Regions from separate parts of the Vibrio glycogenivorans genome, predicted to be linked through region 3. Evidence: predicted binding sites of a transcription regulator. Region 3 holds the regulator's gene; each other region holds the start of a gene.
What was found. The regulator CRP, encoded in region 3, controls carbon source genes, mostly activating them, when cyclic AMP is high. The targets are predictions, from matches to a motif close to TGTGANNNNNNTCACA.
Positions count from the first base shown of each region.

Region 1: the regulator CRP is predicted to act here: its motif matches at 1,871-1,886, upstream of udp (uridine phosphorylase).
Region 2: the regulator CRP is predicted to act here: its motif matches at 1,794-1,809, upstream of pyrG (CTP synthase).

Region 1 covers NZ_JBPVIS010000014.1:42,723-47,336, reverse strand. The annotation lists gene ACSTTG_RS20645 (CBS domain-containing protein) at 1-183, shown strand, start outside; gene ACSTTG_RS20640 (MATE family efflux transporter) at 253-1,746, shown strand; gene udp (uridine phosphorylase) at 1,990-2,751, shown strand; gene ACSTTG_RS20630 (hypothetical protein) at 2,919-3,737, opposite strand; gene metG (methionine--tRNA ligase) at 4,102-4,614, opposite strand, start outside.
Region 2 covers NZ_JBPVIS010000019.1:45,911-50,524, forward strand. The annotation lists gene relA (GTP diphosphokinase) at 1-854, shown strand, start outside; gene mazG (nucleoside triphosphate pyrophosphohydrolase) at 924-1,724, shown strand; gene pyrG (CTP synthase) at 1,894-3,534, shown strand; gene eno (phosphopyruvate hydratase) at 3,614-4,614, shown strand, end outside.
Region 3 covers NZ_JBPVIS010000010.1:95,460-100,073, reverse strand. The annotation lists gene ACSTTG_RS18515 (hydrolase) at 1-593, shown strand, start outside; gene ACSTTG_RS18510 (YheU family protein) at 678-887, shown strand; gene ACSTTG_RS18505 (phosphoribulokinase) at 967-1,836, shown strand; gene crp (cAMP-activated global transcriptional regulator CRP) at 2,073-2,705, shown strand; gene ACSTTG_RS18495 (DUF1338 domain-containing protein) at 2,790-3,593, opposite strand; gene astD (succinylglutamate-semialdehyde dehydrogenase) at 3,642-4,614, opposite strand, start outside.

The DNA.
Region 1 (4,614 bases), on a different contig from region 3:
CGAGAGGTGTTGACCGTGTCCCCTGAAATGTCGGTGATTGAGCTAGCCGATATGATGAAGGTCGGCAAGCCTAAGGTCTATCCGGTGGTTGAAAATGAAAAGTTGGTCGGCATCATTACACGCAGAGATGTGCTAAAAGCCATTGCGAAGAACATCGACCTCTGCTTCAAGAACCCCGTTTAAACGAAGGGTTATAAAATAATTAAGGCGCCATTTGGCGCCTTTGTGTTTTTGCCTACCTTTGGGGTTACGATGGGCCAAAAGACCAAGATTCAACCAAAGCCAGACCAAGAAGCAAAATTTACCCAAGGCTCAACCATGAAACACATCCTAGTGATGTCAGGTGCGAGCTCGATTGGTTTGATGGCACTGTTCATCGTTGACCTAATAGATATGCTGTTTATCAGTATGCTTGGCCAGGATGAGCTGGCCGCTGCAGTGGGGTTTGCTGGCACCTTAGTGTTCTTCCCAACTTCGATCTCGATTGGCACGTCGATTGCGATGGGCGCCTTGGTGTCCAAGGCGCTAGGGGCGAAACACAGACTGCAGGCTAAACGGGTTGCCGCGAGTATCTTGATCACGGCGCTAATGATCAGCAGTTTTGTCAGTTTGATGTTTTACCTGTATATCCCCGAAATGCTCGAACTGCTGGGCGCGGAAGGCTACACTGCAGAACGAGCAGAAGCATACTTGCGCATAATTATCCCCAGTGGTCCGCTGGTCGCGTTAGCGATGGCGGCAGGCGCGGGCCTGAGGGCGGCCGGTGATGCCAAGCGTTCGATGTGGGCAACCCTTTGGGGAGGCATTGTCAATGCAATCCTAGACCCGATCTTTATCTTTGCTCTCGATATGAATGTGGAGGGCGCCGCCACCGCCTCGGTTGTAGCGCGTTTTACCGTGTTCTATTTTTCACTCATGCCCCTTATCCGTGTGCACAACTTGGTAGCTATGCCTTCTTATACCCACTGGCTGGGGCATCTAAAGCCAGTGCTTGCTATCGCTGTCCCAGCAATCATCACCAATACTGCCACCCCAATTGGTAATGCGATCGTTACCTCGGCGATGGCGCAGTTTGGCGAGGATTTTGTCGCTGGTTTTGCCGTGATTGGTCGCTTGACCCCGGTGTGTTTTGCGGTGATTTTCGCTCTATCTGGCGCCGTAGGGCCAATCATAGGACAGAACTTTGGCGCCGAGCGATTCGACCGGGTTGAGGAGACCTTGAAGAACTCGTTACTGGTCACAATCGTCTATACGGTGGTGGTGTGTGTGGCGCTGTACTTTGTCCAAGATTGGATTGTACTGATCTTCAGCCTTGAGGGTGATGCGGCGTCAGTGATTGTCGCTTTTTGCACCTTTGTTGCGATCAGCTTTATCTTCAATGGCACCCTATTTGTTGCCAACACCTCGTTTAATAACCTTGGCAAGCCTCTGTATTCAACCGCATTAAACTTAGGTAAAGCGAGCTTAGGCACCATTCCTTTTGTTCATTTTGGCGCCCAGTGGTTTGGTGCCTTGGGCGTTATGTATGGGCAAGCTGTGGGTACGGTAGTGTTTGGTTTGCTTGCGCTGGTGGTACTGCGTAAACACCTCAGCGATGTAGCCAAAGGTGAGGAGCCTCAGCTAGAAGAAGAGCTGCAGATCACCTGTGTCAATAACCAACCATTTTGTAGTCATGATGCCCTGGTGATTGATGAAGCTCACCTAGCGGTTGATGAGTTGGAGCAAGAGTCGCCGCGCACGCCCTAGCGAACGCATGCCCCAGTGAACGCGTATCCTAGTGAACACATAGTGATAAATGTTGATATCTAGTGCGTTTGCTGTGATGCCAATCGATTGGGCGTGAAAGTCATGCAGATAGTCATCATTGGGCTGGGAGCTCGATCACGAAAATCTGTGGGTGGAGGGTCTACAGTGAACCCATCGTAGCAATGAGTTCACATCAATCACTAAGTGAGCCGCTTTCAAACCTTCTTTTAATGAGGAGCCCATATGACACAGCCTGTTTTTCATTTAGGCGTCACAGCCGACGACCTTGCGGGTGCGACCCTAGCGATTATCCCTGGCGATCCGGCTCGGGTTGAGAAAATTGCCCAGCAGATGGAGCAGCCAACCTTTCTCGCCAGTCATCGAGAATATACGCTTTATCGCGCGCTACTTGATGGAAAGCCTGTTGTGGTCTGTTCGACTGGCATTGGTGGCCCCTCGACCTCGATAGCCGTGGAAGAGCTCGCTCAACTTGGCGTCAACACCTTCTTACGCGTGGGAACGACGGGGGCGATTCAGCCACACGTTCAGGTGGGTGACATGATAGTGACCACCGCTTCAGTAAGATTAGACGGGGCAAGTTTGCACTTCGCGCCAATGGAATTCCCGGCTGTCGCTGATTTTGCAGTCGCTAGTGCGATGAAAACGGCAGCAGAGGAGAGTGGGGCCAATGTTCACCTTGGCGTCACTGCCTCAAGCGACACCTTCTACCCTGGGCAGGAGCGTTATGACACCTTCTCCGGTCGCGTGGTCAAGCGTTTCCAGGGCTCGATGCAGGAATGGCAAGAGATGGGGGTGTTAAACTTTGAAATGGAGTCGGCGACGCTGTTGACCATGTGCGCCAGCTCTGGCCTCAAGGCGGGTTGTGTAGCGGGCGTGATTATCAATCGCACGCAAAAGGAGACGCCGGATCACGACACACTTAAGCTAGCTGAGACGCGCTCGATTGAGGTGGTGGTCGAGGCGGCGCGCAAAATGCTCAGTTAACCGTTCTTTAGTTCAAAGAGTATTCTGTAATTAAACAAAGCGTTAAAGATAAAAATTCCCCTTCCCATGGAGGCATTTAAGGGAAGGGGATAAACTAGATTCGAAAACAAAGCCTGCTGAGGGTATGTTTAATCTTAGCTGGGCATTTTTGCTCGGGCACCGTTGTGCTAGAGAGCGGCAGTGACCGGCTCAACCTCAGCCAAGGGTTGGTAGATCTGCTCGGAAAAGGACTTGAGAATATCGTCATACACATCGGAAATCGCTGTCGAGATCTCGCTGGTTAAACCATAAAGTGTATTAGCATCTATCGCCTCTAATTCTGACTCACTGATCTCATTCAGCTTAGTCATGGCGGCGTGGCACTGCGGCGTAAAGACGATCTCTGGGTCGATGATTTTAAGGCGATTCATACGCTGTAAGATGTGCCCGCAGTAGTAACGTACCTGCTCGGATGCACAGGGCGTGTCTTGCTCTTGAATAGCGATGCGCAGGCGCGTTAGTGTCTCCATGGCATCAAGTACCGCTTGCCAGTTGTAGTGATAGGTTTCATAGAGATCATCACGACCCGACTCCGCCAGCCACGCCAGTACGACATCATCGAGCAAGTACATGCAGTGGCGGATCACTTTGCCGTGCACCATTTGATTCTTAGCTACCGAGACGTCTTGCCACTGGTTCAGCATTGCCTTAACTTTGATTTCCAATACCCGGTATAGGGGCTTACTCTCAAACGGGGCATCATCGACCAGCTGGGTCACCCGGCGAATAAGCTCTGCCTCAACCTGTTGTAACACCGCGTGATCCGCGCCTTTGCGCAGCTTCACTTTGTGCGACAAGCCTCGGTGCTGGCGGCAAAGCAACAGTACCTGACGCATATCCATCACTATGTGATAGCGACGTGCCGATACAGTAGAATTTTGCTTGGAGAGAAACAACAGCAACGCAATGATGCTGATCGAGACAACAATCGAGATAACAACGAACATAGCCAACCCTCCGAAAAAACATCAATATCTATTATCTAGCATTTGCCATGCCAAGAATTAAAGGTAATTAAATCAGTTTATTAGACTATTTTGTTTGTGGAGGGTGCACTAAAATGGTGCGGAGATGTGAAAAGCAGGTGCGAGGTTCGAGGACACGTTGCTACGGGGACGCTGCGCTGCGAGTGAGGAGACGAAGCTATCTGATTATCGGATGCGCAAGAGGCTCGAGCGGTCAAACTCATGCGAAAGACTACTCGCGCCTCGGAACGAAGTGTAACCCGCTCCTCGCCCCTAAAAATAAAGCCAACAGCGCATAAACGCTATTGGCTCTATAAAACTGATCGCGAGATCGAAGCGAGTGCGATTACATCACGCGCATGCCTGGTTGTGCGCCTTCGTGTGGCTCTAAGATCCACAGGTCGCTGCCGCCAGGGCCGGCTGCTAGTACCATGCCCTCTGACATGCCGAACTTCATCTTACGTGGTTTCAGGTTGGCGACCATTACCGTGTGCTTACCAATCAGATCTTCTGGCTTGTAAGCAGACTTGATGCCAGCGAATACTTGGCGTGTTTCGCCACCGATATCCAGTTGCAGCTTCAGAAGTTTGTTGGCTTTTGGCACTTCTTCACACTCAACAATCTTGGCGATACGTAGGTCAACCTTAGCGAAATCGTCAAACTCAATCTCATCCGCGATTGGGTCTTTGCTCAGCTCAGTCTCAGTTTTTGCCGCTTCTGCTTGCGCTTTAGCGGCTTGCTCTGCTGCCGCATCCTCTTTTGATGCTTCAACCATAGCCTCAACCTTCTTCGGATCGATGCGGTTAAATAGCGCCTTGAACTTAGTGATCTCATGGCCGGTCAGCGGTGCTGCGATACC
Region 2 (4,614 bases), on a different contig from region 3:
AGGTTGAGATCATTACCGCCAAAGAGCCGAATCCATCGCGTGATTGGCTCAATCCATCACTGGGCTTTGTGACCTCAGGACGCGCTCGCGCCAAGATCAATGCCTGGTTTCGCAAGCAAAGCCGCGAGAAGAACCTAGAGGCTGGGCGCGAGATCCTCGAGGCCGAGCTGACCAAGATTGATGCCACACTCAAAGATGCAGAGCAGTACGCCCTTAAGCGTTTTAACGTCAATACGCCCGATGAGCTGTTTGTTGGCATTGGCAGTGGCGATCTGAAGATTAACCAGATCATTAATCACATCAATGCGTTGGTTAATAAGCCCACCGCTGAAGAAGAGGATCAGCAAGCGCTTGAGAAGCTGCAAGAAGCAGAGCATCGAGCGCCAGCGCAGAGTCAGCCGAAGAAAGATGCGGTTGTGGTAGAAGGGGTAGATAACCTGATGACCCACCTCGCGCGCTGCTGCCAGCCCATTCCGGGCGATGCGATCAAGGGCTACATCACTCAAGGACGTGGTATCTCGGTCCACCGCAGTGACTGTGAGCAGCTCGAGGAGCTGAGCCACCATGCGCCAGAGCGGATCATCGATACCGTCTGGGGGGCCGGCTTTGTTGGCTCGTATGTCTTGACCTTGCGCGTGGAGGCGATGGAGCGTGGTGGTCTACTTAAAGACATCACCTCACTGTTTGCTAATGAGAAGGTTAAGGTCAGCAGTATGAAAAGCCGTGTCGACTATCGCAAGCAGCTGTCGATCATGGACTTTGATCTTGAGGTGACCAATATTGAGGTTTTATCGCGGGTGATCACCCGGGTCGAGCAGATCAAAGATGTTATGTCGGTCAAGCGCCTTGGCTAAGTAACCCAAACTTATTTATAAAGCGGGCAGGGTATTACTGCTCGCTTTTTCTATTTTAAGGAACCAACCATGAGCCATCCGATTGAACAGCTAGAGCAGATCATGAGCCAACTGCGCGACCCAAAAACAGGTTGCCCTTGGGATCTCAAACAAAGCTTTGACACTATCGTGCCTCACACCATCGAAGAAACTTATGAGGTGGTGGATGCGATCCAAAATCGGGACTGGAGCAACCTCAAAGAGGAGCTGGGCGATCTGTTGTTTCAGGTAATTTTCTACAGCCAACTGGCCAAAGAGCAGCAGTTGTTTGATTTTGCCGAGGTGGTTGAGACGGTTAATGAGAAGCTGACTCGCCGCCACCCGCATGTATTCTCCGATGTTGAGTTTGCCAGTGAAGAAGAGATCAGCGCCAACTGGGAAGCCGAGAAGGCAAAAGAGAAGGCCCAGGTAGGCAAAGCCGGGCAAAGTATCCTAGACTCAATACCAAAATCACTGCCTGCGATTTCGCGTGCTACAAAGATCCAAAAGCAGTGTGCTAAGGTCGGTTTTGACTGGCACTCGCTAGGACCTGTGGTAGAGAAAGTACAGGAAGAGATTGAAGAAGTCATGGAAGAGGCGCTGCAGGTGAGCCCTGACAGCGACAAAGTTGAGATGGAGCTGGGCGATCTGATGTTCGCTGTAATCAACCTCTCTCGCCATCTGGATACCAATCCAGAGGTGGCGCTTGGCAAAGCGAACCAAAAGTTTGTTGAGCGCTTCAAAGGGGTTGAAAAGCTGGCTGAAATTCAGGGTAAGTCACTGAATGAAATGACATTAGATCAAATGGAGGCGCTGTGGGTCGAGGTCAAAGCACAGCGGGGTGGTCAATGACAGTGAAGCGCGGCGTTTACAACATCAAGGTTACGAGTTTGATTTGAAGCAAAAAACTTAAAAATGCACTGTGATAGATTTCACGTTGTGGCGGTAAGGGTCTTCTGGTATATTTTCGTCCCGTCCAGATGACTTCCATTTCCCTCATTCAACCAATTTCAGGTTAAACATGACGACAAATTACATTTTTGTTACTGGCGGGGTTGTATCCTCTCTAGGTAAAGGCATTGCAGCAGCATCTCTTGCAGCGATTCTAGAAGCTCGTGGTCTTAAAGTGACGATCATGAAGCTCGACCCGTACATCAACGTTGACCCAGGCACCATGAGCCCGATTCAACACGGTGAAGTATTCGTGACGGAAGATGGCGCTGAGACTGACCTTGACCTTGGTCACTACGAGCGATTCATTCGTACCAAGATGACCAAGCGTAACAACTTTACAGCCGGTCGTGTCTACTCTGACGTCCTTGCCAAAGAGCGTCGTGGTGATTACCTAGGTGCAACCATTCAGGTTATCCCTCACATCACTAACTCTATTAAAGACCGCGTAATCGCTGGTGGTGAAGGCCACGACGTCGCGATCGTTGAAATTGGTGGCACAGTAGGTGACATCGAGTCACTACCATTTATGGAAGCTATCCGTCAGCTAGCCGTTGAGCTAGGTCGCGAGCGCGCGATGTTCATGCACCTGACTCTAGTGCCTTACCTTGCCGCTGCCGGCGAAGTGAAAACGAAGCCAACTCAGCACTCTGTAAAAGAATTGCTTTCTATTGGTATCCAACCTGATATTCTAGTTTGCCGCTCTGATCGTGCGATTCCAGCCAACGAGCGTAAGAAGATCGCTCTGTTCTGTAACGTTCAAGAGAAAGCGGTAATCTCAATGAAGGACGTAGATTCTATCTATAAGATCCCTCAGTTGATTAAATCACAAGGTCTTGATGACCTAGTGTGTGCTCGCTTTGGCATCAACGCGCCAGAGGCTGACCTTTCTGAGTGGGAACAGGTAATCTACGAAGAAGCGAACCCAACCGCTGAAGTGACTATCGGTATGGTGGGTAAGTACATCGAATTGCCAGATGCTTACAAGTCAGTGAACGAAGCACTGAAACACGCAGGCCTTAAGAACCGTCTAAGCGTGAAGATTAAATACGTTGACTCACAAGATGTTGAGAGCAAAGGCGAAGAAGCGCTAGCAGACCTAGACGCTATCTTGGTACCAGGTGGCTTTGGCGACCGTGGTGTTGAGGGTAAAATTCGCGCCGCTCAATACGCACGTGAGAACAACATCCCATACCTTGGCATCTGTCTAGGTATGCAAGTGGCTCTTATCGAGTACGCGCGTAATGTGGCTGGTCTTACCGGTGCACATTCAACAGAATTTAATAAAGAGACCAAGTACCCTGTGGTAGGCTTGATCACGGAATGGGTTGACGGCGAAGGTAAAGTTGAAGAACGTACCGAAACCTCAGACCTTGGCGGCACAATGCGCCTAGGTTCACAGCTGTGTCACCTAGAGAAAGGCACCAAAGCTCGTGAACTGTACGGCAGCGCAACCATCCATGAGCGTCACCGTCACCGTTACGAAGTGAATAACGTCCTTCGTCCGAAGATTGAAAAAGCCGGTCTTAAAGTTTCTGGTCTGTCAGCAGACAAGAAGCTTGTGGAAATGATTGAGAACCCAGCACACCCATGGTTTGTTGCGGCTCAGTTCCACCCAGAATTTACCTCGACGCCTCGCGATGGTCACCCACTATTCGCAGGCTTCGTCAAAGCCGCTGGCCAATACCAGCGCGGTGAATTTGAGAAGTAAATAAAAGGATGTAGGCGGCAGCGGGACTGGCTGTTGCCTTTAAATTTGACATTTAATTTTAAAACGAGAGGAAACATTAATGTCTAAGATCGTTAAAGTGCTAGGTCGTGAAATCATCGATTCACGCGGTAACCCAACTGTTGAAGCTGAAGTACACCTAGAAGGTGGTTTCGTAGGTATGGCTGCTGCTCCATCTGGCGCATCTACTGGTTCTCGCGAAGCTCTTGAGCTACGTGACGGTGACAAAGCACGTTTCCTAGGTAAAGGTGTTCTTAAAGCTGTTGAAGCTGTAAACGGCGCAATCGCTGAAGCACTAGTTGGTAAAGATGCGAAAGCTCAAGCTGACATCGACCAAGTTATGATCGACCTAGACGGCACTGACAACAAATCTAAGTTCGGTGCTAACGCAATCCTAGCTGTATCTCTAGCAAACGCGAAAGCAGCTGCTGCAGCGAAAGGCATGCCTCTATTCGAACACATCGCTGAGCTAAACGGCACTGCTGGCGTATTCTCTATGCCTCTACCAATGATGAACATCATCAACGGTGGTGAGCACGCAGACAACAACGTTGATATCCAAGAATTCATGATTCAACCAGTTGGCGCTAAGACTCTTAAAGAAGCTCTACGCATCGGTGCGGAAGTATTCCACAACCTAGCTAAAGTTCTTAAGTCTAAAGGTTACAGCACTGCAGTTGGTGACGAAGGTGGTTTCGCTCCTAACCTTAAGTCTAACGCTGAAGCTCTAGAAGTTATCGCAGAAGCTGTTGCTGCTGCAGGTTACGAGCTAGGTAAAGACGTAACTCTAGCGATGGACTGTGCTGCATCTGAGTTCTTCGACAAAGAAGCTGGCATCTACAACATGAAAGGCGAAGGTAAGACTTTCTCTTCTGAAGAGTTCAACCACTACCTAGCTGAGCTAGCTAACCAATTCCCAATCGTTTCTATCGAAGACGGTCTAGACGAGTCTGACTGGGATGGCTTCAAGCACCAAACTGAACTACTAGGTGACAAGCTTCAACTAGTAGGTGACGATCTATTCGTTACAAACACTAAGATCCTTGCTGAAGGTATCGAGAA
Region 3 (4,614 bases):
AGTTTCCCACTAACCAACTGGTCGCGGTCGGGATCTCGCTTGGCGGTAACATGCTGGCCAATTATCTGGCGAAGTATCAAGACCAATCCTTGATTGACGCCGCGACCATTGTCTCAGCTCCTCTCGACCTCGCTGCCTGCTCTAATCGTATTGAGCAAGGCTTTTCTCGTGTTTATCGCAACTACCTTCTCGGCTCACTCAAGCGTAACGCCCTGCATAAGCACCACCTTATCAAGGGCGAGTTAAAAGTCACTTACCAGAGCATTAAGCGAGTCACGCGCCTGCAAGACTTTGATGACTTGATCACCGCCCCTCTGCATGGGTTCAAAGATGCCGAAGATTATTATCAGCAATGCTCTGGTATCAATCATCTCAAGGCGATCACCATCCCGACCTTGATCATCCACGCCAAAGATGATCCGTTTATGACCGATGAAGTGATCCCGAAATTTATCCTGCCTAGCAACATCGATTATCGGCTGTTTGAGCACGGCGGTCATGTCGGCTTTCTCAGCGGCAGCTTGCTAAAACCGACATTTTGGCTGGAAGAGGCACTGCCTGCCTATTACGAATGCCTAGCAAAAACGGCATAATAGCGGCCACTGAGCCCAAGTTTTCTCTCATCACACATAGGGAAGCTTGGGCAATATTAATGATCAGCAACAAGAGAGGTCGTCATGATCATTCCGTGGCAAGAGATAGAGACAGAGACTCTAGATAACCTAGTGCGTGAGTTTGTGTTACGTGAAGGCACCGATTACGGTGCGCAGGAGATAAGCCTAGATCACAAGGTCGAGCAGGTAAAAGATCAGCTCCGTAACGGCCAAGCGGTGATCGTGTTTTCAGAGCTACATAACACCGTCGATATCCAAGTTCGAAAATTCTAATCCCGCTTCTCGCCATTTAACCATGGGTACGCTAAGGTTAGTTTCTCAAAAGATATAACTACTTAAGACAGGGAATGTCATGTCAGCTAAGCATCCGATTATCGCGGTGACCGGCTCCTCGGGCGCCGGGACGACCACCACGTCAGAAGCCTTTCGCAAGATGTTCAACATGATGGACGTTAAGCCTGCATGGGTCGAAGGCGACAGCTTTCACCGCTTTACCCGCCCAGAGATGGATGTTGAAATCCGCAAAGCGCGCGAACAAGGCAAACACATCAGCTACTTTGGCCCACAAGCCAACGACTTTCCGGCTTTGGAGCAGTTTTTTCGTCGTTATGGCGAGGAGGGACAAGGTGAGGTTAGGCGCTACCTACATACCTTTGATGAGGCGGTACCTTACAACCAGATGCCAGGCACGTTTACCCCTTGGCAGCAGCTCGCCGATGACACCGATGTACTCTTCTATGAGGGGTTGCACGGCGGTGTGGTCGATGGTGAGGTCAACGTCTCCAAGCACGTCGACTTTTTGATTGGCATGGTACCGATCGTCAACCTTGAGTGGATCCAGAAGTTTGTCCGTGACACCCGTGACCGTGGCCACTCGCGAGAGGCGGTGACGGACTCTATCGTGCGCTCGATGGACGATTACCTCAACTACATCACGCCGCAGTTTTCACGCACTCATATTAACTTCCAGCGTGTACCCACGGTCGATACCTCAAACCCACTTAACGCTAAGGGCATCCCGAGCCTTGATGAGAGCTTTGTCGTCATCCGTCTGCGCGGATTCAAGAATGTCGACTTCCCTTATTTATTGGCGATGATTGATGGCTCATTTATGTCGCGGCACAACACCCTCGTCGTGCCGGGAGGTAAGATGAGTTTTGCGATGGAATTGATCGTGCGCCCTATCCTGCAGCAACTGATCGAAACTGGGAAAATAGGATAACTGTGGCCATTCACCATACTGACTTCTCAGTACGTGATCAGGTGCACAAAATATGGGTAAATTTCGGTCAACTTACCCCATCAAAATCAAGAAATCGTCGCCGAAAAACGGTACTATCTCGTATGAATTACAAGATAGCTTGCAGCATGTGTCGTGAGCACTTATGCTACTATCCTAGTCAAGGCTTAGCGCAATATGGATAGCAGCAAGCATACCCTGCAGAGGAAGATATATTTATGGTTCTAGGTAAACCTCAAACCGACCCAACGTTAGAATGGTTCTTGTCACACTGTCATATTCATAAGTACCCATCAAAGAGCACGCTGATTCACGCTGGTGAAAAAGCAGAAACTTTGTACTACATCGTAAAAGGCTCTGTAGCGGTACTTATCAAAGATGAAGAAGGTAAGGAGATGATCCTTTCTTACCTTAACCAAGGTGATTTCATCGGTGAACTTGGTCTCTTCGAAGAAGATCAAGAGCGTACTGCTTGGGTACGTGCTAAATCACCATGTGAAGTTGCGGAGATCTCGTTTAAGAAATTCCGCCAGCTAATTCAAGTCAACCCAGATATCCTAATGCGCCTTTCTGCGCAGATGGCAAGCCGCCTTCAGGTGACAAGCCAAAAAGTAGGTGATCTGGCCTTCCTTGACGTAACTGGCCGCATTGCACAGACGCTACTTAACCTAGCGAAACAACCTGATGCAATGACTCACCCAGACGGCATGCAGATCAAGATCACTCGTCAAGAGATTGGTCAGATTGTTGGCTGTTCTCGTGAGACGGTAGGTCGCATCCTGAAGATGCTAGAAGAGCAGAACCTGATTTCTGCCCACGGTAAGACTATCGTGGTTTACGGTACGCGCTAAGCTAACCGCTGTAAAACCTTTAACACCAAGCCACCTCGGCTTGGTGTTTTTTATGCCCTTGCCAATCCCCCAGCAAGGGCATAGTTATTGATCGGTACTCTCAAAAATCTTATCTGCCGATGCGGCGACAAAGCCGGAATAAAGCCCACCACTCACGGTTGGGTAACGCTTAGCAAACTCGTAAAACCCTCCGGGTATCTCGAACTCTCCATCATCAAACGCCACCACGACTTTATCAGCCATGGTTGACGACTGCTCAAGCAACACATCCGGTGAGCCTTTCACCTCACCACCAGCTTGGTTGATGATAAATCCCGCTTCGACTAGATGCTGATTGACCTCACTCACCTCACCAAAGCGCTTGAGCTGGTTAACACTGACCGTAAAGTGATTGGCGCCATAACCGTGTGCCGCCAACCAAGCCGCATATTCACTTTCCTGTGCCAACTGCTGATAGTCACGGTAACTGAGCGACCATAATCGCCCCGCACAAAGGAACTCTGCACCCTTTAGTTTATCCACTTCGATCTGCGCGATTAACTTGGCCACAATCGCTTGCAGGGACTCGGAGCACTCTTGCACCTTGAGTTCACTGATAAACACCTTAGGCAGAGTTGGGTCTGGGTGCTCATAGTGCTTGGCGAACAGCTTCTTAGCGCTAAACAGATAGTCACCGCCGGGCTCATAACCCAGAGCCAAAAACGGCCTGGCCAGCGTCTCAAGACTAACCGGGTCAAGATCAAACGTTCTCAGTGCTATATGGTCGTTAATAAGTGGTGCGTCTTCTTCAAGCAACTGATGAATACGAGCCGCTGAGGGGCACAGGCGAGCCGTGTAGTCGCGCCATAGCCACTCAAACAGTGCGGTAACACGATTTTCAGGATGCATATAACCTCCTATCACCGATATCAAATAAGAATGCGCCGCACCAAGCTCTTAGCCTAAATCATCAAGATAAATACCTGGACTGAGCGTTGCAGGCAGCACTGGCTCATCGCCCTCCATCGAGGCCATCGGGTAAGCGCAGTAATCCGCGGCATAATAGGCACTCGGGCGTAAGTTACCCGATGCGCCGGGACCGCCAAACGGCGCGTCACCACTGGCACCAGTGAGGGGGCGATTACGATTCACGATCCCAGCGCGGATGTGGTCAATAAAGTAGTCCCACTCACCATCATCGGTTGAAATCAATCCCGCCGATAGGCCATAGCGAGTCTGATTAGCGATCGCCACAGCGCGCTCTAAATTATCGTAGCGGATCACCTGTAGCAGTGGCCCAAAGTACTCCTCATCGGGCAGCGCACCAATCGCGGTCACATCGATAATACCGGGAGAGACAAATGCATAGCCCAAGGACTTAGCCTGCAGCAGTGACTGTCCCCCCATGGATATCAGTTTATCGTGCTGCTCAAGGATCCGCTCGGCGGCTTGCGAGGAAATTTGTGGCCCCAAAAACGGAGCCGGATCATCGAACGGTGACCCTATAATCAGCTTGCTTGTCGCCTTAACAACCGCCTCGAGCAACTCATCGCCGCGGTCGCCATACGGCACAATCAATCGACGCGCACAGGTACATCTCTGTCCTGCACTCAGAAAAGCCGACTGCAGTATCGTGTACACACTCGATGACAGCTCACCAAACTGACTTGAAACCACCAACGGATTATTTCCCCCCATCTCAAGTGCCAACATTTTCTCCGGCTGACCTGCAAACTGGCGATGCAATAAGTGTCCCGTATCCGCACTGCCAGTAAACAGCACGCCATCAATTCCTTGTGCTTGCGCGAGAGCAACCCCAATGCCTTTGCCCCCTTGCACTAGGTTAATCACCCCGGCGGGTAATCCTGCCTCCTGCCACAGTTGCATCACGACCTCAGCGCTTTTCGGTGTCAGTTCCGAGGGTTTAAAC